4 regions of the Paenibacillus praedii genome follow, and region 2 is predicted to be linked to each of the others. Evidence: riboswitches for the same ligand, from Rfam matches in the RefSeq annotation. Region 2 holds a riboswitch; each other region holds the start of a gene.
The links. Region 2 has a riboswitch for cyclic di-AMP ahead of ACO9K6_RS16315 (ubiquitin-like domain-containing protein). Riboswitches for the same ligand answer to the same signal wherever they lie in the genome.

Region 1 (6,051 bases), on a different contig from region 2:
TGTCGGATGCGCTTGACCGCGATATTTTTGGCTATGCCGTTGATAAAGGCTGGATGTGCGTGCAAATTTTATATATGCGCCATGGCAAGCTGATCGAGCGGCGTGGGACGACATTTCCTTATTACGGGGAAGCTTATGATGACTTTATGACCTTCGTCACGCAGTATTACAGCGACAATCCAGCGCTGCCGAAGCAAATATTGCTGCCGCAGCCGCCAGAGCAGGAGCAGGCTGACGCGTTCGTCCAGGAAGAGCCTCCTGTTAAGCAAGAGGCTGCCGAAGAAACGAAGGAAGAAGCATTCACGCCTGAGGAGCAGGCTGGATCGCGAGCGGATGACGTGATTGCGTCCCTCCATAGCTGGCTGAAGGTAAAGGTGCTCATGCCGCAGCGCGGCCGCAAGAGTGAGGTCGTGACCATGGCAATAGACAATGCCAGGGTCATGCTTGACGAGAAATTCCGGTTGATCGAGAAGGATGAGGAGCGAAGTGTCAAGGCTGCGGAATCTTTGGCCGGCTGGTTAGGGCTGGGGGAGATTCGCCGTATTGAAGCGTTTGATAACTCGAATATTCAAGGCACGAACCCTGTGTCCGCTATGGTCGTATTCACAGACGGCAAGCCGGACCGTAAGGAATACCGCAAATATAAAGTGAAGAGCGTACAAGGTCCTGACGATTATGAGACGATGCGCGAGGTGATTCGCAGACGCTATGAGCGGGTACTGAAGGAGGGACTGACGCAGCCTGATCTTATCGTTGTCGACGGAGGCAAGGGTCAAATATCGGCAGCGCTGGACATATTGGAAAACGAGCTTGGCCTTTATATTCCCGTATGCGGCCTGGTGAAGGATGCAAAGCATAAAACGGCGCAGCTTATGACGGGCGATCCGGCTGGAATTGTGCCGCTGCCGCGCGACAGCCAGGAATTTTATTTGCTGCAGCGCATACAGGATGAGGTTCACCGCTTTGCGATTACGTTCCACCGCGAGCAGCGCGGCAAGTCGATGATTGAATCGAAGCTGGACTCGATTCCCGGCATTGGCGAGAAGCGCCGAAAGGTGCTGCTGAAGCATTTTGGTTCTATTAAAAAAATAAAAGAGGCCGCAGTCGAAGACTTTCGGCCCCTATCTATCGGTGAAAAGTTAGCTTCTCAAATTATTGCTGCTCTAAATGAGGAGTCGTCGTAACGGACGGCTTCTTTTCTTTTTTGCTGCTGAAATATTTGATCATCCAAGCGATCGGTACAGGCAGGATAGTGAAGAAAATAGCGGAAACGATGTTTGGCGCTGAACCGATTGTCAACAACGATATACCAACGGCAACGCTGTTAAATATCGCATGGGTAAACATCGCTGTAATGAGCCCGTATCGCACAAATATAAAACTGAATAGGAGCCCGATAATCATTAGCTCTATTAACCTTGTTGTTGAGGGGTAGAATGGATACATGACATGTCCAAGCGCCCAGAATAATGTCGGCAGCAGCGCTGCGGCGAATGTGTTTTTGAACCATTTGCGGAACAAACCGATCCCGAAGAAACGGAACACCGCTTCCTCCGATATGGCTGCCGCCCAGGCAAGAACAGGCATAAGCCATAGGATGCCCATGTTATAGGGCGATTGTGTGGCATCTGTTGTGCTCCATGTGCCGATCGTGAATTCGAGAACTCTAAATATGACGGCTTGTATGGCGAAGAGGATGATCGCGAATAAATACGACAAGCCCATGCTTCGCCAAACATAATTTCCGTAGCCCTGCTGCCCGAAGCGTGGCCACAATGCGCGCCCCTGCGCCTTCCACAGCCCGTCGCCGGCGATAAGCGAGATGTAAATGGAGCCTGCCATCGGAATGGCAAGGAATACGGTGAAGATGGCCGTAATGAGAATAGCGGAGTCAGCAGCATCCATTTCGCCCATGGATGCGCGAATCCCGTCCAGAACGTTCAGATTCATGATGACATAAGTAATAAAGAATATGATGGTCAGCACAATCCCATACTTAAACGAGGTGAATTTGCGATAAAGCACTGCGTAAATAATGGCTAGAATGCCCAATACAATGCTCATGCAAAGGTACCCGATGCCGGTCAGCCAGCCAGCCAGCGAATCCTGTCCTTCTACATACTTGACATAGTCAGATGGTGCGACGAAGGCAGGCTTGTATTTTGTAATGACTACGCGGTTATCAATGAAGCGGGCGTCTACGTCCACGTTTAGTGCCGCATCTTTTATGCTGTAGCCTGCAGGCTTCGAATACCATTCGCCATTTTCAAACACTTGCCCGCTGCTTATTTCCTCTGTACGAAAGCCTTGGCTTACTAAAAAGTCGGCGGCAGCCTGCTCGATATCTGCTTCGGCAAGCGGCTGTCCATCTATATGAAGGTTCCAAGCGACGACGTCGCCGCTTTGCATATGCACATAAACGAAGCCGCTGCCCCGCGGCTCGAATTTTAGTTCGACCTGAAAGGTATCCGTAGGGTAACGGGCGTCGTATTGATCGCTGTAGTCTGTAATTAGTTCTTCCTTGGACAGGTAGCCATTCATCATTTTATCTGTTTGATGCACGGCTTTAGCGGATTTGACCGCGAGTCCGGCTTGCTGCTCCGCGAACGCTGCGGCCTGCTGTTCCGCTTCTGATTTGTCAATTACCTTTGTAACATATTCGCCTGAAGAAATTGACTTCAACATCGGGCTAATATCCAAGTATAGATAAATAGCAAAGCAGGCGAGAGCGGCCCATACAAATCGTTTCCATTCATTCGGTTTAATTGAATCGATCATTAGTTCACCTCAAGTAAATGTATTATTAAATGTACTATTCCATTACCATATCATATTAATCCCTGAATTATCCAACCCAAAAGTACGTTTGCGGTCAATAGAATGAGAAATAACGATGTGCAACAAGCTTTAGGGATGCTGTTATTGGCGGTTGCCCGTTTTTGGTCAAAAATCGTCTCTTTTGTACTTAATGCAAGCTTTATATGGGGCCTGCTTTGGGATTATAATCGTAAACGTCATACTAAATGAATAACACAGCCGAATTTCCTTAGGAAAACGGGGGAACCATAAAGCCGTCGCACAAAATGAAACAAGCTGCTCGTCAAGCTGTTCTCATGCGGAGGCAAGGGGTGAATTTTAGCAAGAGGAACATTTTCTCAAGCTAATTAGGGCCGCCTGTCCAGGCCCGAATCCGTCAGCTAACCTCGTAGGCGTATTGGAACAGGACTCATCGCACAGAGCACTTGAGTTTCCAGTGCTTTTTTTTATGCCCGCAGAGTGCCTGCCGATTATAACACAACATGCAAAAGAAGGTTGGTACATGAAAATCAGTTGGAATATATGGAAAGGGTCTCCGCCGCGTGTTTTGGTTACGGGCTTTGCGCTTATTATATTATTAGGAGCTTTCCTGCTATCTATGCCTTTTGCTTCGGCAACTGGCGACCGGCTTCCATTTATAGACGCGTTATTTACTGCGACCTCAGCCACCTGTGTTACAGGTCTGGTGGTGGTGGATACAGGAACTTATTTCTCTGTTCCGGGTCAAATTATATTAATGGTACTGTTTCAGCTAGGCGGCTTAGGGTTTATGACGATGGCCACGCTCTTCGCGCTCGTGCTGCGCAAGAAGATTTCTTTGAGGGAGCGGCTGATTTTGCAAGAAGCGATGAATCAGGCCAGCATGGAAGGAATCGTTCGCTTAATTCGGCGCGTAATTATTTATTCTCTGACCATAGAGCTGATTGGCGCGACATTCTTTGCATTCCGGTTCGCAGCGGATATGCCGCTCGGCAAAGCGATTTATTTTGGCATCTTCCACTCCATTTCAGCCTTTAACAATGCCGGCTTTGACATATTTGGCGATTTTCGAAGCTTGACGATGTACGTCACCGATCCTGTTGTGAATATTACAGCGATGCTGCTTGTTGTGTTCGGGGGTCTGGGTTTCGTCGTCTTGTCAGACTTGTCGGAGCTTCGCAAAAATCGCAGGCTGTCACTGCACAGTAAGGTTGTCTTAACGATGACTGGCTCGCTTATTGCATTCGGAACGGTGGTCATTTTCATATTTGAATTTTCGAACCATTTGACACTGGGCCCGCTCGATTGGGGAGGGAAATTATTTTCATCGTTTTTCCAATCGGTTATGCCGAGGACAGCCGGCTATAACTCGCTTGATTTGAGTGTACTGCGTCAAGCTACACAGTTTTTTATAATTATATTGATGTTTATCGGGGCCTCTCCGGGCTCGACGGGGGGCGGGATCAAAACGACGACGTTCGCTGTGCTGATCGGGGCCGTATTGGCCATGATTCGAGGTCGTGAGGATATTGTGCTATTCCGCTATCGCTTGGGCAAGGACCGCATCTTTAAAGCATTAACGATTACGATGCTGTCGCTTGGGCTCGTCGTTTTCGTCACGATGCTGCTTTCCATGATAGAGGATCATAAGTTCCTTGATTTATTGTTCGAAGCGACCTCGGCATTCGCCACAGTGGGATTATCGCTTGGCTTAACGCCAGAGCTGTCCGAGATTAGCAAAATTATTATTGCCATTACGATGTTTGCCGGGCGGCTTGGACCGTTAACGCTAGCTTATGCGCTGGGTAACGGAGCAGAAAAAGAATTGTACCGGCATCCTGAAGGGAAAATTACGATTGGATAGGGGAAACACAAGTGGGGATTAAGAAAAGTCAGTTTGTAATAGTCGGCCTGGGACGATTTGGCTCTAGTCTGGGACGGGAGCTGGTAGAGCTTGGTCATGAGGTGCTCGGTATTGATAAGGACGAGGAGGCCGTTCAAGATATGAGCAGCTTGCTGACGTATGCGGTTTCTGCCGATTGTACGGATGAAGAGGCGCTGCGATCGCTTGGCGTGCGCAACTTTGACTGCGGTGTCGTTGCGATTGGCGATGATATACAAGCAAGTATTTTGACGACGATTCTGCTTAAGGATCTGGGTGTAAAGAAGGTTGTGGCTAAGGCTATGAGTGAGCTGCACGGTCGTGTGCTTGAGAAAATTGGTGTCGATCGCGTCGTTTATCCAGAGCGTGATATGGGAATTCGAGTAGCGCATCAGCTAGTTTCGCCTAACCTACTTGATTACATCGAGCTTTCCAAGGATTACACGATCGCAGAGCTAGCCGTACCGCAATGCTTAAACGGTAAATCGCTTCATGATCTCAATCCGCGGGCTCGGTTTGGCTGCAGCATCGTAGCGATTAACAAGCCTGGCGGCATTATTATTGCGCCTACCGCAGTTGATGTGCTGACGGAACGCGATGTCATGGTTATTATTGGTACAAATGAGCAGATTGAGGATTTTGAGGCTACGGTTATCCGTTAGTGTTTTGTACGGATGTTTAATAGTTTAATTGGAAAAGATGAAGGACAGCAGCCTTATTTTAGAAGCTGCTGTCCTTTTGCGTAGGGAAGTTCGCGGCTATTTCATTAATCCACATCCGTACAGTAGGGCTTAATGCGGCTCCATCGGCATGGATAAGCGATGTCATGCGTTTCGTATCCTCCAGCTCGCGGATCGGAATGACGAGAAGCTCATTATCCTCAAGCAGCTGATGGCGCATATAGGAGTGCGGAAGCAGGGTTGCTGCTCTGCAGGTGTGCAGCAAGCGAAGGATCGCTTCGAAGGAGTCAATCTCCATTCGCACATCCGGCTGCAAATGATATTTATCGAACAGCTCGTCCGTCAACAGACGGTACCATGTTCCTTTGGAGAACAGGATCATCGGCATGCCGGTCAAATCCTGAATGCCCAGCGTTCCTTTATCGGTAATGACCTGATTACGCGGGAGCACGAGCGATAGATGATCCTCGAACAACGGAATGCAGCGCAGCGTCGAGTCCTCAATGCTGGAAGCAACGACTCCGATATCAACCTTATGATCGCGGACCAGCGAGACAATTTCATGTGTTTTGCCGGTAACGGCTTTAATATCGATTTCCGGATGGGTGTCCGTCAAAGTGCGAATGAGATCGGGCAGCGTCGTTTGCAGCGTCGTCAGGCTGGCGCCGATCGTCAGCGTAGTATGGCCTAGGG
Region 2 (6,051 bases):
TCTTAGCGGCTAGCTCCTTGTAGGAAAATATATAATAGCAGAAATGCAAAAATACGAATGCTGTCCATTAGCTTCAAAGCTTGTTTTGGAGTATAAAAAAAGACCTTCCTGGCCGGGTTCTAGCGCAGGAAGGCATCGAGGAATATGAAAAGGTTAGAATTAACAATTGGATAAGTACAGTATAACCTATTTTTATTATTTTGTCACAGGTGAAGGCATTTCAGATAAACAAACATGGCAAACAATTTTTCCTTTGAAATAAGATACGTTCTCTGCATTACCACAGAAGATACATGCAGGCTCGTATTTCTTCAACATGATACGCTCGCCGTCTACATAGATTTCAAGTGCATCCTTTTCGCCAATTCCAAGCGTACGACGCAATTCGATCGGAATAACAACGCGTCCTAACTCATCAACCTTACGAACAATACCAGTAGATTTCATCATAATATATCCGTGCCCCTCTCAAAATGTAATTCGTCATCGTTCGACATTGTTTTTGTTTTTATGATTACTATAATACCAACGATTACCATAATAGTCAAACTATAAAATTACTATAGAAAGCCTTTGGTATAAGTATTTGACTAGTCCTATGCGTCATATTACTCTGTAATAGAATACAACAGCTTCGACAAAATGGAAACTGAATAACGACATGATTCGACAAAAACAATGCTTTTTGTGTCGAAAATATGAACAAAGGAGTTGAGAGACGATGAAGGAGCAGCTCACCGAAGAGAAGGTGTTCAAGGATCCCGTTCATCACTATATTTATGTGCAGGATCAGACGATTTGGGACTTAATTAATACGAAAGAATTTCAACGCTTAAGACGTATTCGTCAATTAGGCACTTCTTATTTGACTTTTCACGGAGCGGAGCACAGCCGATTCTCACATTCGCTTGGCGTTTATGAAATTACTCGTAAAATTATTTCGCAATTCGAGCGAAATGGTTATCCGGATTGGCCGGCGGAGGAACGACTCGTATCGCTTTGCGCGGCGCTCCTGCATGATGTTGGACATGGTCCGTTCTCTCACTCCTTAGAGGAAGTATTCGACACGGATCATGAAGAGTGGACCTGCAAAATATTGCTCGAGGATACCGAGATCAACGAAGTGCTTCGCGAGGTGTCCGAAGATTTTCCTGCTAAGGTTGCTGCCGTTATTCAGAAAACGTATCCAAAACCCATTGTCGTTAGTTTGATCTCCAGTCAAATGGATGCTGACCGCATGGATTATTTGCTTAGAGATGCTTATTTTACAGGCGTGAATTACGGCACCTTCGATTTAGAGCGTATTTTGCGTGTACTGCGGCCTTATAAAGGAAAAATTGTGGTGAAGGAAAGCGGGATGCACGCAGTTGAGCATTATTTAATGTCGCGATATCAGATGTATTGGCAGATTTACTTCCATCCGGTAACTAGAAGCTCTGAGATTATTTTACGGCAAATATTTCGTAGAGCGCAGGAGCTTTACGGGGGTGGTTATGCCTTTGAATGGTTGCCAAGCCCGCTAAAAGGCCTGCTGCAAAATAAAATGAACGTACATGATTATTTGAAGCTGGATGAGGCGCTTGTTCAGACGGTGTTCATGCAGTGGTCGGAGGAGAGCGACTCATTGCTGAGCGATTTATGCGACAGGTTTTTGAATCGCAAATTATATAAGTACATAACCATCGATAACCCGGATGAAACGTTATTAAATGAAATAAGCGATTGCTTTTCTTCTATAGGAATGAGTCCGGATTATCATATAGAGATCGACTTTCCCTTTGACCTGCCATATGACGTATATCGACCGGATAAAAAAGAAGGCGAAAAGAAAGAAAAAGCGCCGATTTTGTTGCTTCAAGGGGAGGATGAGATCAGCGAAATATCCACCAAATCCGACATTGTTCGCTCGATTACGGGACTTCATCAAGGGGAATACCATTTATACTATCCGGAGGAGCTACTGCGCGCATCCATACATTTGCTGCCTATGTCGATCAAAAAAATATTTAAATTAGATTAAAGGAGCCTAACATTAACATGACACAGCTGTTTGATACGCATACACATATGGATTCCTACAAGTTTGATGAAGATCGTGAGGAGGCTATCCAGCGAGCGAGAGACGCTGGCGTTCATATGCTTGTCAATATTGGCTTTAACCGTGAGACAATCCCAACGACCATGGCGCTTGCTGAACAGTACGATTTTGTTTATGCGGCGGTTGGCTGGCATCCGGTGGACAGCATCGATATGCTCCCGGAGGATTTAGATTGGATCGAGCGCTTATGCGCGCATAAGAAGGTCGTAGCTATCGGTGAGATCGGACTTGATTATCATTGGGATACCTCACCTAAGGACGTTCAACAGCGGGTCTTTCGTGAACAAATCCGGCTGGCTAAAAGGCTTGGCAAGCCGATCGTCATCCATAATCGCGATGCGCATGAGGATATCGTTCGTATATTGCGGGAGGAAAAGGCTTCTGAGGTTGGCGGCGTTATGCATTGTTTTTCAGGAAGCTGGGAGACGGCCAAGCTATGCCTCGATATGAACTTTTATATTTCGTTTGGGGGTCCTGTGACCTTCAAAAATGCACGCGTTCCCAAAGAGGTGCTTAAGCAGGTTCCGCTTGACCGAATTTTGATCGAAACCGATGCTCCTTATTTGGCGCCTCATCCGTTCCGCGGGAAGAGAAATGAGACCGCTTATGTGTCTTTAGTCGCAGAGACAGCGGCTGAAATTTTAGGCAAAACGGTTGAAGAGATAGGGACAATAACAACTGAAAATGGAAAAAAATGTTTTGGAATTGTCTAATATCACATGAAATGAAGAGAAATTAAGACCTTTATCAAGTAAAAAGTGATTTTTATCCCGAAAATCGCTTAATTTTTCGGTCATTATCCACCTTTTTCGCTTAAATCGTCTTTTATCGTATCTTTACAATTGACCATGGATGAGGGTATGATTCATCTCAGAGCATTAAACTTTTGTATTGGATTTCCAGTTTGCGCTTAATCTCCATTCGGAGAGCGGGGGAACCAAATGCGGAGAAAATCGACCGCATTTTGAATTCTTCAGGGGTGAATTTCGGAGCCTTTGCCATGAGCATTGCGTTTCGACTAGGGCGACTCTCTTGTCCGAACCCGTCAGCTAACCTCGTAAGCGTTCATAGAGAGTGATCAACCTCGTGCATCCATTTTTATCTGTATCCCAGAGCGTCAGCTACCCGGGAAGCCACGAAACAGATCCTCTGTCGACGGCTTCTTTTTTATTTTCGAATAATCGGGATGCAGTTGACATAGGGTGAAAATGGAGGTGGAAGATCAATAGAATTGCTGGAGTGCGTGCTTGCACGCCAAAATACTATAGTCGCGTCAGTTGTATCATGCGTAACACTTGGCGGCGGGGCTATGAAGGAGGACCGATGAAGTGGGAATACTCCAGGTTAAGGACACCCATGGGAAACGATCATCCAGCATGTCTTTCGCATTGCGATGGAAGCGTGAAAACTTGCGTTTGATTCTTTTAAGTGCTGCTATCTCAATCGCTATGACTTTCATGTTTTTGGTGTTGTTGTACGGAACGGCTGTCAAAAGCGTCTCCGTAGTGGTGAATGGACAAGAAACCGTTGTGGAAACAAAGCAATGGGTCCTGCAACGCCTACTGGATGAACAAGCTATCACGATTGGACCACATGACGAGGTGTCCGTACCGCTTAACGCGGCAATTAAGGATGGAGATCGTATCGAGGTTACTCATGCGATACCCGTTATTGTGAAAGCTGATGGCAAGACCTCCACTGTATACACGACAGAAAGAACAGTGCAGGCGGCGATCGAGGAATTAAATATTCCAGTTCGTGGTCAAGATAAAGTTATTCCTCCGCTTGAGACAGAAGTGGATGAGGAATTAACGGTGACGGTCGTGCGTGTCGATACGAGAGTGTCGGAAACGGAGCACCAGGTGCCTTACTCCATTGTGAAGAAGAACGATCCATCCTTGGAGGCAGGCAAAGAAAAACTCGTGCAGACAGGTAAGAAAGGTCTTATCGTCGAGCAGATCGAGAAGCAATATGAGAATGGCGTTCTGATCTCGAAGAAAACGGTCAACAAGGTTGTGGAGACAGCAGCCGTTGATCACGTTATTGTGGTCGGAACGAAGAAGAAGGAAGAACCTAAAGTAACGGTGCTCTCGAATAACACACCGAGCATCAAGACGCTAACGAAGGGCGGCGTCAGCTTTAAGGCGAAGAAAGTGCTGAGCAATGTTACCTTAACAGCCTATACAGCTGGTGTTGCGTCAACCGGCAAGGATGAAGATCATCCGCAATACGGGATTACCGCATCAGGGGCACGTGTGAAAGAAGGACGGACCATAGCTGTCGACCCTAGTGTTATTCCAATCGGCTGGTGGGTTTACATTGAAGGAATTGGCTTCCGCCGCGCAGAGGATAAAGGCGGCGCGATAAAAGGCCATAAAATCGATGTTTACTTTGACAGTTCTAAGACTGCGACCAAGTTCGGCAGGAAGAAAGGCATTAAGGTTTATGTGCTCGGGCCTAATAAGCCGACGGCAAGCTAATTCAAGCGGCCATCATCATTTTATCGTAAGATCGAATAAAATATGTCATCATAAAGGAGAGGCCTTGCCTCTTCTTTTTGTATATTTGTCAATTGATTACGTTTGTAGAGGGGAATAATCCAGATGATCAAGGAGATCATTGTCGTAGAGGGCAAGGATGATACGGTAGCGATCAAGAGAGCAGTCGATGCGGACACGATCGAGACGAATGGGTCAGCGATTGGGGAGGCTGTGCTGCGTCGTATTGCACTTGCGAATGAGCGCCGCGGCGTCATTATATTTACTGACCCCGATCACGCGGGGGAACGCATACGCAAAATTGTCGCGAGACACGCACCAGGCTGCAAGCATGCATTTCTGCCACAGGAGAAGGCGTTGTATAAAGGCGATATCGGTATCGAGAATGCGAGCCCCGAGGCGATTCGTCAGGCGCTCTCGGAGCTTCGCACGGAGACGGATGATGAAGCGGGGGAAATTAGCTGGGAGGATCTGATGGAAGCGGGACTGATCGTCCATCCAGAAGCGTCCAGCAGACGCTTGCACATCGGCAAGCTGCTCGGAATCGGCTATGCGAACGGAAAGCAGTTCTATAAGCGTTGTACAAGCTTCCGGATATCAAAGGCGGAATTTCTTGAGGCGCGTCGTCAGATGGAAGAGGAATTGGGGGTATAGTGAATGAATGAACAAAACCATGGTGCGGGAGCAGCGAGGGCGTCCTCTGCAGAGGTGGCCACGCCGAAGCGTACGAAGGAGATTATTTCAAAATACGGTTTCTCCTTTAAGAAAAGCTTGGGTCAAAACTTTCTCATCGATCAAAATATTTTAAATAAAATTGTCGCAGCAGCCGGGCTTGATCATACAAAGGGCGCCTTGGAAATCGGTCCGGGTATCGGAGCGCTTACGCAGCGATTGGCGGAAGCAGCCGGCAAAGTAACGGCGGTTGAAATTGATAATCGGCTTATTCCCATTTTGCGCGATATTTTGGCTGATGAGCAGCACACGACAGTCATTCACGGAGATATCCTAAAGCTGGACTTAAAGCAGCTGTTCGCAGATCAATTTGCTGATGTCACAGGTGTAAGCGTCGTTGCGAATTTACCTTACTATGTGACGACGCCAATCCTCATGAAGCTGCTGGAGGAGAAGCTGCCTCTTGAGCATATTGTCGTTATGATCCAGAAGGAGGTAGCGGAGCGAATGGCTGCGAAGCCCGGAGGCAAAGTATATGGCAGCCTTAGTGTAGCCGTGCAGTATTATTGCGTGCCGGAGGTCGTATGTACAGTGCCGCATACGGTATTCATTCCGCAGCCTAATGTTGATTCCGCCGTTATTAAGCTTTCCCTTCGGGAGAAACCAGCCGTAGATGTGCCGGATGAGGAGCATTTCTTTAAGGTAGTGCAGGCCAGCTTTGCTCAGCGCCGTAAGACGCTGGCGAACAACTTGACTGCGTTTGTAGGCAAGGAGCGGCGCGAG
Region 3 (6,051 bases), on a different contig from region 2:
CGGATGGCCTTTGAAGTCAAGCTGCCCGAGGTATTCGCGCGCATGGGCTACTCCGGAAACTTCGTCATGGCCGGTCAGTGGTTCCCTAAGCTTGCTGTATACGAAACCGCAGGCACGCGAGGCCGCACGGCCGAGGGCTGGAATGTGCATCAGTATCATGGCAACTCCGAATTCTACAGTGACTTCGGCATCTACAGCGTTCGGATCAAGGTACCGGAGGCCTATACCGTTGCCGCTACAGGCTTCCAGACGAAAGCTATTGAGATGAAGGAACAGACAAAGATCTATCAGTTTTACGCCGATGATGTGCACGATTTTGCTTGGTCGGCTTCGCCTGATTTCGTCTACGAGGAAACGGCTTACTCCGATACGGGTATTCCCGGCGTAAGGATCAAGCTTTACCTTGATCCGGCTCACGCGAAGCTGAGGGACAGGTACATGCATGCTGCCAAATCCGCTTTGTCGAGCTATGCGAAGTGGTACGGTGAGTATCCATACAGTACACTCTCCATCGTTGTTCCGCCTAAGGGAGCGAACGGGGCCGGCGGCATGGAGTATCCTACGCTTATTACCGCTTTTGCGGCCGAGAAAGAAAACCCCGGCTATGATTTGGAGCGCACAGTCGTGCATGAAATCGGCCATCAATTTTGGTATGGCATGGTCGCCTCCAACGAATTCGAGGAAGCATGGCTTGATGAAGGCTTCACCTCTTATGCGGAGGATAAAGTCATGGAGGCTGCCTACGGCATCGAAGCTAATCTCCGCGTGGAAGCAAGCTATATGACTGATCCCGCACCACTCAAGCAGCCTTCCTGGGCCTATAAGAGCCACTCGCAATATGCCGAGAATGTATACATGAGAGCGAAGCTCGTCCTCATTGGCATCGAGAATCAGGTTGGAGAGCGAACGATGCAGAAAATTTTGAGAACTTATTTTCAGAAATATAGGTTTAAGCACCCTTCTACGGCAGATTTCCAACGGGTGGTTGAACAGGTCACGAAGACAAAATGGCATGACTACTTCAGTCAGTATGTCTATGATGATCAAATGGCGGACTTCTCTATCGCGTCCATTCAGGTGAGGCCGGTAACGCTGGAGGGGACGGACATGTACGAATCTGTCGTACTGGTTAAGCGGCATGGCGGAGTCAATGGCGAGATTCCGATTGTCATGCAGTTTACGGACGGCAAGAAGGTGTCGATGCTTTGGAACGCGGAGCAATCCCATATGCATTATAAGCTGGTGCATACTGCGCCGCTCGACTGGGCAGTCGTCGATCCTAACCACACCAACGTGCTGGACAATAAAATAATCAATAACTATATGCAAGCCCAACTGCCGGAAGAGAGCCGCACAAGATGGAGCCTTGGCGTTGTCAAGCTGATTGAAGGGCTGCTCGGGTCGCTGAGCTGGTAAGTAATAGCGTTCAAGGGGCGATAATCGATGAAGATTCATATGAAGCAAGGCTGGTGGCTGACAGGCAAGCATTTTCACCTTGTGATTTTATTATTTATTTATCAGCTCGCCTGGGGGTTTTTCTTATATCGTTTTATTGATTCGGTCATTTCTCCGCTGCTGCGGCGGTTTCCGAGCAAGTATCCGTCTGAATCAGCTGTACAGCTTTTCATGACGGAGGCACAGATTCATCTGTTTAAGACGGATCTCATTACGCCATACCTTTGGATGCTTGGCGGCTTATTCGCTGCTCGAATGCTGCTGACGCCGCTTTTTAATGCAGGTCTACTGTATTCCATGCATCACCAGATGAGGGATGGAGCCAGCACCCGTTTCCTCGAGGGCATTCGCAAAGCCTGGAAGCCGGTCATGCTGCTCTACTGGCTGGAATCGGTGCTTGTGCTGGCCCCCGCCTGGTGGCTGCTGCCCCGCGCGCTCGACTCCTTGCTTGCCAGCGGCTCCGTCCCGGAGCTGCTGCAAGCGGTACTGCCGGGAGCGGCGCTTTGGGCGCTTTGGGGCACGGTACTGCACCTGCTGTTCCTGGCGATGCAATTCGGCGCGACATCAGGTCAAGGGATACTTCCCTCCCTGTGGCATGCAGTAAGAAATTTTCTGGCATTTGCCGCAATTTCACTGCTCATGTGGGCCATTAGCGCAGTTCTTGGACTTGTCGTATCCAGTGTATCTATGATCTGGGCCGGCTTGCTCGCGCTTATTCTGCATCAAGGCTATCATCTCGTGCGAACGCTGATGAAGGTGTGGACGATTGCGGCTCAATTCGATTGCTTGCAGACGAAACGTATTTCTTAGATTGTAAATAACCTCTCATGCCACGGAAAAAAAGTGGTAGGGGAGGTTTTTTGCCTGTATTTTCGGATATTTCAAATCATGAGATTTTTTTAATCTTTTGGCTCCGAAATGGCATAATTCCGCTTGCTTTAGGCCATTGGACTAGTCTGCGCAGCTTCACTGCAGCAGGACAAATCGGCATATTTCACGAAGGCTTTACATAATTAATGAAATTAAGTCGCGCGATATCATCAAAAAGCAGGATTGCCATTTGTTTTATTCCAGAAATGATGCTTAAAAGAAGCCATATTAGTCTAAAGGTTACATGAGAATTATTAGAATTACCCAGTAGAGGGAGGAGTTTAATGAAATAAATCGAATAATTCACGAGTACATCTCATAACTGCCTAATTTCCTAACGGGAAACGGGGGAACCACTTTGGGTGAATTGATTCTGACGTCTGAATTGCTCAGCGTAGGAGGAATCATAGGGGACCTTCAACCGAACCCCACAGCTAACCTCGTCGGCATTGGAAGGAGCTCCACCATTGAAAAAGGTTACCGCATTGCTCCTTGGTATCGTGCTTATGCTTGCTTTTCAAGCGGGAAGCGCATTCGCAGATTCCAAGCTGAACGGATATACCAATGCTGTTATTGGTAGTCCGTACAAAATGGGAGGAAACTCAACGAAGGGCTTCGATTGCTCCGGCTTTACGACATATGTATTCAATAAAATGGGCATCGAGCTTCCGCGTACCTCCTCTTCACAAGCAAAAGAAGGAACGAAGGTCGCTAAGGCTGACCTGCTTCCGGGAGATCTTGTGTTCTTCGACACGATCGGCGGCAATAACGGCGCCATTTCTCATGTCAGCATCTATATTGGAGACGGCATAATTGCGCACGCATCCTCCAGCAGAGGCGTTGTAACAGACAAAATCGACTCCTCTTATTACGAGAAACGTTTTGTAACCGCGCGCCGCGTCCTTGACTCGGAAGGCTTCGAGAAGTATGCTGCTGAAACAAAATAGAGTAATCTAAGCGCCCCTCCGAGGCGAGGGATGTAAGGATAAACTCGCCCAGCAAAGCCGCAGCTGTTTGTCCATTTACGACAAACCGCATGCGGCTTTGCTGTTTTTATTCTGTCTTCAATGAAACAGCGTTTTTTGCTGCGGTATAGGAAAGGAGCAGGACCAGATGTATTTGTTTATTCACCGCAAGGATTTGCGTACCTCCGATTTGCGCGCATTTGATTATTTACAAAAGAGGGATACAGAAGGTATCCATTTGTTTATTTTAGATCCGACCTTCACGGTTGACGGCCGTCTTACCAGCCACAGCGGACGCAACTTTGTGAACCAAGCCGCCGCCCTGCTTCAAAGCTATTCAAATGCCGGCAAAGAGCTTCATGTGCTGCATGGCGACCCCTCACGAATCATCGAGGCGCTTCTGCAGGTCCATCCCATTGACGAGGTCATCGTTCATGCGGATTACACGCCATACTCGCGGAGCCGGGATGAGCGGCTTCAGCAAACGGCCATCAGACTAGGGCGACGCTGGTTGTCACTTCAAGATGCGCCGCTGGCTGATCTTGAGGCTTTCCCCGCATTCGCCCGGCGATCGGAGCCGTATAAAGTGTTCACGCCGTTCTATCGCATGTGGAGCAGCTATATGCTGCAATGCTATAGTCCAATGAGTATGGCCACAATCCATGACCTGAAAACCATGGGGGAGATAAGCAGTGCCGTTGCTGCCGAGTTTGCCTTGCCTGAGCCCATCGCTAGTGCGCTGGGCGGTACAGCCGGTTTAAGCGGATCAGAAAAACCGGAAGCTAGGCTTGAGCGCTTTGTCCGCGAGAGGCTTGCCGGCTATGCGGATTGCCGCGATGCCTATGCGGAGGAGCATACGAGCGGGCTCGCACGCTACTTGAATACAGGGGCAATCTCGGCTCGTCAAGCCTACGAAGCAACGCAGGGACTGCCGGGCTCGGAGTCTTGGCTGCGGCAGCTGGCATGGCGCGATTTTTATTTGTACCAGGCGATGTATCATGAGGACTACTTCCGCTATGAGCAGCTAGCAGACCTTTCCCCGTTAACAGACGAGCACTTCGAAGCGTGGGCGGCCGGCGCAACCGGCATTCCGATTATCGATGCGGCCATGACACAGCTGAATCGGACAGGCGAGCTGCCAAATCGGCTGCGAATGGTGACCGCTATGTTTTTGACAAAAAACCTGCTCTGTCCATTCACGCTTGGCGAACAGTATTTCCGCCTTCACTTAAGCGACTACGATAACACGTTGAATCGCGGAGGCTGGCTGTGGTGCTCCTCGCTTGGCTATGATGCCGCTCCTTATTTCCGAATTATGAATCCGGCGACGCAGTCGCAGACGCATGATCCAGACGGAAGCTACATCAGACACTGGCTGCCGCATCTCGCACATATGCCGGGCAAGAGCATTCACCAGCCGCTCAGCAGCGCCATCGTTGATCTAAAGGCTTCTCGCGCACGAGCGATCGACATGTACAAAACGATAATGAAATAACGGCCATTATCCCGCTATACATCCTTATGCTTCGGCAAGCGCATCGCTCCGCTCCTGTATTTGACTGCGCTTTCTGCCGAGCACGAGCATGACGGCTAATAGAAGCAGCATAAGCAGCACGAGTGCGCTAATATACCACAAGGTTGCCTGCACTTGAAACCGATCCATGAACCAGCCTGTCAGTCGAGGGAATATGGCGCCGCCAAGGCCGCCAAAGGCGACAAGCAGGCTTGTCGTGCGCTCCGTCATCCCTGGAATAAGCACGTTCGCATAGACGAGCGCGATACCGAAGATGCCCGAGAAGAACAAACCGCTAAGCGCTACCCATACAAGCATCCAGCTCAACTGCCCTATCGCTGCCATTAAAACAATGACAATGGCTGCGCCTACCGTGGCTATCAATAAGTAGCGGGCATAGCCCATCCGTTCAGCAAGCACACCCGCGAATATTCGTCCCAGCACGACCGTTCCCCAGAATAAACTGAGCACTGCCGCCGCCCCCGCTTCACCGACATCCGAGCGGGCAATCAGGATCGATGGCAAATAATTCGAGAAGCTCATCTCCATCCCGACATAAATCATAAAAAACAAAGCGGCCAGCAGCAGGAACGGCAGCGCTTGGCGCGGGTACCCAAAGAAAGCCGAGGCGCCTCTGGAGCTTGCAGCAGAAGCCGTCTTCTTTTTAATCTCCCTGTTCTCCTCCGCTGTCTGCGGTATGAACCCCAGCTCTTCATCCAGTTCTCCGAACGACGTCGTCAGCCAAAGCACGAATGTAATGCCGGCCAGCGCCGCCAAGATCGGGAAGGACACCTGCCATATATTGTTTGTAATTAAGTAAGCCGCCGCTATCGGGATCAATAGCGCACCGACACCAAAAAACGTCTCCAGACGACTCATCGCCGTAGCTTTGCCGTCCTTGGCCATATCAATAATCATCGCACCGACGACAGCCTCGGTCATACCGAACCCAAAGCCGGCCAGCGGAGCAATCGCCAGCATCCATCCCCAAGGAAGGAGTAGGCTGTAAGCCGCTTCGCTAACCGTCAATAAACCTACAGCTATAAGAACGGCGCCTCTCTTCCCGACTCTTGCTGTAATGGAAGGCGCGAGCAGGACGCCGACTAGAAAGCCAAGGAATTGATTCATAATCCATTGACCGCCGTCCTTGTAGGTTAAGCCGTAATGCGCGATCAACTGTTCTAATATAGCTCCTCCTACAACATGGGCAACCCCAATGACAAGATAGGACAAGCAGCCTAGCCAGAT
Region 4 (6,051 bases), on a different contig from region 2:
CATTCACATCAGCTTTTTTAATGCTTAAGAACTAAAATGTGAAGGAGAAATATGCTTGATATCGAATAAATAATAATAGAAAGTTTAAAATTAATTAGATTGCTTGATCGATGGGGGTAACCGCTATGACGACTCGTATCGTCCAGTTAACAGAAAGCATTCAAGTTGCCAATGATGCGCATATTCTGTATACCTACGATCATCTCGATGCGTATATTGGAAATGCAGTATCATTTATTATAGCGGGCGTACAGCAGGGCCAACAAATTATTTTTACGGATAACAGGGAAAGATTTGAGCTCATTAAGGAGCAATTGCATGTCGTCGGCTTTGGTGATGATATAGCCAGCATCAGATATGTGGACAGCTATGATTTTTATGCGCTGAACGGTATTTTTACCTCGGAAAAAGTGGTACAAAACTTCATGTATGTCATGCAGCCCTTTTTGGATCAAAGCATTCCGATTCGAGTATGGGGAAATGTAGAGTGGGTAGAGAGTGACAACATAGAGGAAGAGTTGGATGCGTACGAGAGAGAATGTGATATTGCCATCCTGCAGCTAGGCATCTTAACGGTGTGTGCCTATGCTGGACACAACTTAACAGCCAGCTTGCATATGCGGTTGATGCAATCCCATGAATACGTCATGTCGGATAAACAGTTGACACACTCACGCCTATACTACAATCCGGGTAAGCCTGCTATCTTTCCTTCTCTGGCTGAGCACGCAAAAATTCAGAATGAAATGGATTTTTACAAAAAGAAGCTGGACTTCGTCCAGGTTATTTCACACGAGGTTCGGAATCCGTTAACGGTTATAAAAGCCTACGCAACTATGCTGTTAAATGACCGGGAGCTGAAGATCAATGCAAACGCTGCCAAAAAACTGGCCGATATTGCGGATTATGTGGCTGTCATCGATCATGAGATATCGCATATTTTGAATACGGAGCAAATGCTCACGTCGGAAGCGCTGTGGCAGACAAGCGAGATTCATCCACTTCCTATTATTGAGGAGGTGGTTACGATGATGGAAGTGAAAGCGCGCACTCAGAGTATTCAATTGAACCGGAGCATCACGTTAACCGGGCAAGAGATTATGAATAGCAATGCGACTGGCTTACGCCTCATTATTTCGAACCTGCTGTCCAATGCGGTGAAATACAGCCATGAGGGCAGCTGCGTACATTTCCGGGCGGAAGTCAACAATTATACGCTGGGGCTTGAAATCGAGGATTGTGGAATCGGCATGAGTGCGGAGCAGCAGCAAAGCTTGTACCGCAAGCATGAAAAAATGAATGTAGAGAAAAACGGACAAGGGATCGGATTGTTTATGGTCAAGAAGCTGATCGACCATTTTGGCGGTGAAATACATATGGATAGCGAGATCGGACGGGGAACGATAGCCCATGTCAGCCTGCCTGTCGTAATTGGATAATATGAAATAGATGAGACTTTTTTCATGCAAGGTTTATAATAAAATATCGTTTAATGAGTAAAAATGAAAGGATTCTAATAAATTAATTGGAGGATTATGCCTAAATTAAGCGAATATTTTCATTCAGAGAAGTTATAAGAACGCCGAATTCTTGATTTACAGGAAACGGGGGAACCACCTAGGGTGAATTGTTTTTGGGAAACTCCAAGAGCATAGGGATCTTCAACCGAACCCATAAGCTAACCTCGTAGGCAACGAAGGGAGAAACAGTTTTGAAAAGAGTGTTTATTGTTTTTTTATCCTGTTTGATGTTATTTGCTGGCGGAGGAAGCGTGCTGGCGCAGAAGGCCGAACCAACAGTATTAGCAGGCGCAATTAATGATGTTGTCGGAACTCCTTACAAATGGGGAGGCACCACCACCAGCGGTTTTGATTGTTCAGGCTTTATTCTTCATATCTATAATAAATTTAATGTGAAATTGCCTAGAACGTCTAAATCACAGTCCGTAATTGGCGAAAAGGTTGATAAAGATGAACTGCGCCCGGGAGATTTGGTCTTCTTTGATACAAGCGGAAGAGGAGTCTCTCATGCCGGCATTTACATAGGAGAAGGAAAGTTTGCGCATTCTTCTTCCAGCAGAGGCGTTACGATCAATAAGCTAAGCGACAGCTACTATGAAAATCGTTATGTAACGGCTCGTCGTGTCGTAGAACAAAAAACACACGAAGCGATGATGGCAGTAAAATAATATAAAAATGGACGATTATGAAGTCATTCATAATCGTCTTTTTTTTTATGATGGATTGCAAAATAATTGAAAAATTATCGTCTGACCCGATAAATATCTTGCGTTTGAGCGGCCAATACTATGATAAACAAAACATAAGGAAGGTGTTGCTCATGAAACAGATGCCGCTGGCTTCCTGTAAAGTTGCAACTTCATCGAATGGATACTACAATATGTAGTATCGAAATAACTACATATTGTAGTGTTAAATTGGGGTGCAAACGTGAAAGCCAACATGAAAATAAACTCGAAAATGAAATTTGGCGTTGTTGCCATTATCGCTGTCCTTATTTTACTTGTAATTATTATGTTCATAAACCGGACGGATAAAGAGAGTGTATCCTTAAGGCATATACATGGACTCGGGTATACAAGCGACGGGAAGCAATTGATCATTCCTGCGCATGAAGGTTTAGTATCCTATGCAAACGATCGTTGGCAGCCATTAGAGGGCGACAAGCATGACTATATGGGCTTTAATGCTGTGAAGAATGGATTTTACAGCAGCGGTCACCCTGCAAGAAGCTCTGAGCTTCAGGACCCGCTTGGCATCGTAAGAAGTACGGACCTAGGAAAAAGTGTTGAAATATTGGACTTTCAAGGTGTGGAGGATTTTCATTGGCTTGCGGTCGGCTATGAGACGGAAACTATCTATTTGTTCAATCCACAGCCGAATGCCAAGCTTGATGCCGTCGGTCTCTATCGGTCGCAGGATGAAGCGCTCACCTGGGAGAGAAGCGGCATGAACGGGATATCCGGCGATTTGATTGCGATGGCGGCGCATCCGACCGACCCGGCGACGATAGCGGTCAGCACGAGCAGCGGGGCGTTTCTATCAACTGATTTTGGGGACCAATTTCATAAACTGCCTGTAGATCAAGTGGTGACTGCACTTGCTTTTGGCATTCACGGCGATCTTTTTATTGGAGGAAAAGGTATATTGCTGCGGCATACAGGAGATAAAACCTCATCATTATCCGTACTGCCGCTTGCCTCTGATGATGCGATCATGTATATTGCACAAAACCCAAAGCAAGAGAATGAGTTTGCCTTAGCGACCTCTAGTATGAACGTTTTTCTAAGCAAGGATAACGGGCTTAGCTGGAGTCAAATCGCAGACAAGGGTAAAGGACTTTCCAGCAGGTAAATAAGGCTGGTGTTTGGTGACGAGGAAAGTACATGGGCCGCTTGGGGTGGGGGAGGAGCAGCAGGCTTGAAAATTCAACGAATGAAGCTAAGCGGAGAAGGGCTGAATCGTTTTTTTGGCCCGTTGGAAGCTCGGATTATGGAGATTGTATGGGAAGAGGAAGATGAGGTTTCGATCAAAAAAGTGTTAGCCTTGCTTCACGAGGAGCTCTCCGTTAATACGATAATGACCGTATTGAATCGCCTGACAGAGAAGGGTCATTTAGTGAAAACATCCTCTGGCAAAGGCAGGAATAAGGCTAGTACGTTCCGGGCTGTACAGCGAAAAGAGCAGTTTATAGAAGAGCAAACCCGGCATGTGACGGAAGGATTGGTTCAGGAGTATGGGCAAATGGTTGTGAATCATTTCTTCGATGCGTTTGAGCAGACCGATCCGGAGCTCATGCGGCTGATGGAGGAACGGATCAGACAGTGGAAGCGTGATAAAGATGAAGTATAGCCGCCATCACTTTGTTTTTCTTTCTATTTCCAACGACGAGATGCCGGGCATGCATCATTAATCCATGTATACATAATACCGGTGCAAGGAGCAAACAGAAAAGACAACCGCTGACCGTTAGGAGGTCCGGCGGTTGTCTTTTTTTTCTGCAAATATGAATTCGCTGCCGATACTGTCCGTGAGTTTGCTCATCATCGCTTTGAAGGTATTAATTTGCGTCAGGTTACACGAGTTTTCTGTATGTATTACTTCTCACAAAAAACTTTTTTACACGTACAATAACCCATCAGAGTAAATGATGACTTGGAGGAAAAAAAGTGATTTTAGTTGCAGGGAGTCAGACGTTTCAGCTTAGCCCCCTCATGCTGTCGGAGCTGGAGCGGCGAATATTGCTAGACAAGCAGAGGAGTACCGCCGTTTATCGTTATCCTACTGTCGATGCGCTGGTGTTCGAGCTGAAGATGCGCACGCATATCGTCGAAGCGGCAAAGGCTATGTATGCGAGCGGGGTTAGCTTTGCAGCCTTTTCGAATTCGAGAGCCAACGAGCGGTATTGGATGGTTACCGATAACGGGGGCTTTCAGCTGAGGAGCGGCGTGCAGCCGTCGGTCGCGATTAACGATATTTTTGAGAATGGACAGCTATATGCCTTTGAATGCGCAGGAGCCATTATCATAATTCTTTATAAGGCGGTGCTTGATACAATAGGAGACAACGTGTTTAACCGAAATTTTCAAAATCTGTTTTTGCGGGATTGGCAGACCGATCGCGACCTTCGTCTCAATATGACCTATAATATCGATGAAGCCTATCCGGGCGATGTGCTTTATTTCAAGAACCCCCAGCATGATCGGGACACGCCGGAGTGGCAGGGCGAGAATGTCGTTATGCTGGACAAAAATTTGTATTTTGGTCATGGTATCGGAATTGAATCCGGGGAGGGAACCATCGCTGCGCTCAACCGAATGAGGGAGCCGGGCAGCACGATTTCCGCTTTTCTGCAGGATACGGTACTCATGCCCGATTTTGAGGGTTTACGACGATTGTCTTAAAATGTTAGAGGGATTCACAATCTGCGCGAATAACTGGTATTGTAAAGAGGGATGGTGAATAATAAAAAAACGACGATAACGGAGGGCTGCATATGTCATCTTTTAAAGCGCTTATGCTTCATAAAATAAATAATGAGGTTACTGCAACGGTGCAGCGGCTAGAGCTGAAGGATCTGCCTGAGGGTGAACTGCTCATTCAGGTGAAGTATTCCAGCGTGAATTACAAGGATGCATTAGCTACATTGGCCGGTGGCGGCATTGTGCGAAATTATCCGTTTGTACCCGGCATCGATCTGGCAGGTACGGTTGTTTCAAGCGAGCATAAGTCGTTTAAGCCGGGCGACGAGATTTTGGTCACCGGCTATGGGCTGGGAGTGAGCCACTACGGCGGTTATAGCGAGTATGCGAAGGTGCCGGCTGAATGGGCGCTAAAGCTCCCGGAAGGCTTATCGGCGAAAGAGGCGATGATTCTCGGTACTGCTGGATTTACGGCTGGGTTATCCGTATTGGAGCTACAGCAGAACGGGGTTCGCCCGGAGGACGGCCCTGTGCTGGTCACGGGCGCGACGGGCGGCGTTGGCAGTGTTGCGGCGGCAATTGCCGCCAAACTCGGCTATGAGGTGGTTGCCAGCACGGGCAAGCCGGATATGCATGAGAATTTGCTGGGTCTCGGCGTGCAGCGCATCGTATCGCGTGAAGAGCTGTTGGCAGATTCGCAGCGAGCGCTAGGGAAGCAGGAGTGGGCGGGCGTCATCGACTGCGTGGGCGGTCGGACGTTATCTGCTATTTTGTCCAAAGTCCAGTATGGCGGCACTGTAGCGGCCAGCGGTTTAACGGGCGGTTCAGAGCTGGCGGCAACGGTGTTTCCTTTTATTATTAGAGGCGTTCGGCTTATTGGCATCGATTCCGTCATGGCCGGTATGGACAAGCGGTTGAAGGTTTGGGAGCTGCTCGCGGGAGCTTACAAGCCTCTCATGTTGGACAGCCTGTGCGAGGAAATTAGTTTAGAACAAGTCGTGGAGCGAGTCGGCGTTATGCTGAAAGGAGAGTCCAGAAGGAGATTGGTCGTTAAGCTGTAATGGATTCGCTGAATAGGAACAAGGGGCTGTCCAGAAAGTCAGTGAAAA

Region 1: another riboswitch for cyclic di-AMP. It lies ahead of ACO9K6_RS04575 (TrkH family potassium uptake protein); the one in region 2 lies ahead of ACO9K6_RS16315 (ubiquitin-like domain-containing protein).
Region 3: another riboswitch for cyclic di-AMP. It lies ahead of ACO9K6_RS18795 (C40 family peptidase); the one in region 2 lies ahead of ACO9K6_RS16315 (ubiquitin-like domain-containing protein).
Region 4: another riboswitch for cyclic di-AMP. It lies ahead of ACO9K6_RS15715 (C40 family peptidase); the one in region 2 lies ahead of ACO9K6_RS16315 (ubiquitin-like domain-containing protein).

The regions. Positions count from the first base shown of each region.
Region 1 is NZ_JBMWAM010000003.1:103,465-109,515, reverse strand. It holds gene uvrC (excinuclease ABC subunit UvrC) at 1-1,184, shown strand, start outside; gene ACO9K6_RS04580 (CPBP family intramembrane glutamic endopeptidase) at 1,153-2,778, opposite strand; cyclic di-AMP (ydaO/yuaA leader) riboswitch at 3,025-3,227, shown strand; gene ACO9K6_RS04575 (TrkH family potassium uptake protein) at 3,320-4,660, shown strand; gene ACO9K6_RS04570 (potassium channel family protein) at 4,678-5,340, shown strand; gene ACO9K6_RS04565 (LysR family transcriptional regulator) at 5,399-6,051, opposite strand, start outside.
Region 2 is NZ_JBMWAM010000019.1:20,132-26,182, forward strand. It holds gene ACO9K6_RS16300 (AbrB/MazE/SpoVT family DNA-binding domain-containing protein) at 196-450, opposite strand; gene ACO9K6_RS16305 (HD domain-containing protein) at 722-2,020, shown strand; gene ACO9K6_RS16310 (TatD family hydrolase) at 2,038-2,811, shown strand; cyclic di-AMP (ydaO/yuaA leader) riboswitch at 2,996-3,178, shown strand; gene ACO9K6_RS16315 (ubiquitin-like domain-containing protein) at 3,427-4,578, shown strand; gene rnmV (ribonuclease M5) at 4,702-5,250, shown strand; gene rsmA (16S rRNA (adenine(1518)-N(6)/adenine(1519)-N(6))-dimethyltransferase RsmA) at 5,254-6,051, shown strand, end outside.
Region 3 is NZ_JBMWAM010000026.1:28,482-34,532, reverse strand. It holds gene ACO9K6_RS18805 (M1 family metallopeptidase) at 1-1,416, shown strand, start outside; gene ACO9K6_RS18800 (hypothetical protein) at 1,444-2,265, shown strand; cyclic di-AMP (ydaO/yuaA leader) riboswitch at 2,639-2,789, shown strand; gene ACO9K6_RS18795 (C40 family peptidase) at 2,793-3,272, shown strand; gene ACO9K6_RS18790 (cryptochrome/photolyase family protein) at 3,439-4,785, shown strand; gene ACO9K6_RS18785 (MFS transporter) at 4,810-6,051, opposite strand, start outside.
Region 4 is NZ_JBMWAM010000017.1:87,278-93,328, forward strand. It holds gene ACO9K6_RS15710 (ATP-binding protein) at 126-1,439, shown strand; cyclic di-AMP (ydaO/yuaA leader) riboswitch at 1,571-1,708, shown strand; gene ACO9K6_RS15715 (C40 family peptidase) at 1,712-2,188, shown strand; gene ACO9K6_RS15720 (F510_1955 family glycosylhydrolase) at 2,451-3,374, shown strand; gene ACO9K6_RS15725 (BlaI/MecI/CopY family transcriptional regulator) at 3,456-3,872, shown strand; gene ACO9K6_RS15730 (protein-glutamine gamma-glutamyltransferase) at 4,190-4,924, shown strand; gene ACO9K6_RS15735 (oxidoreductase) at 5,017-6,003, shown strand.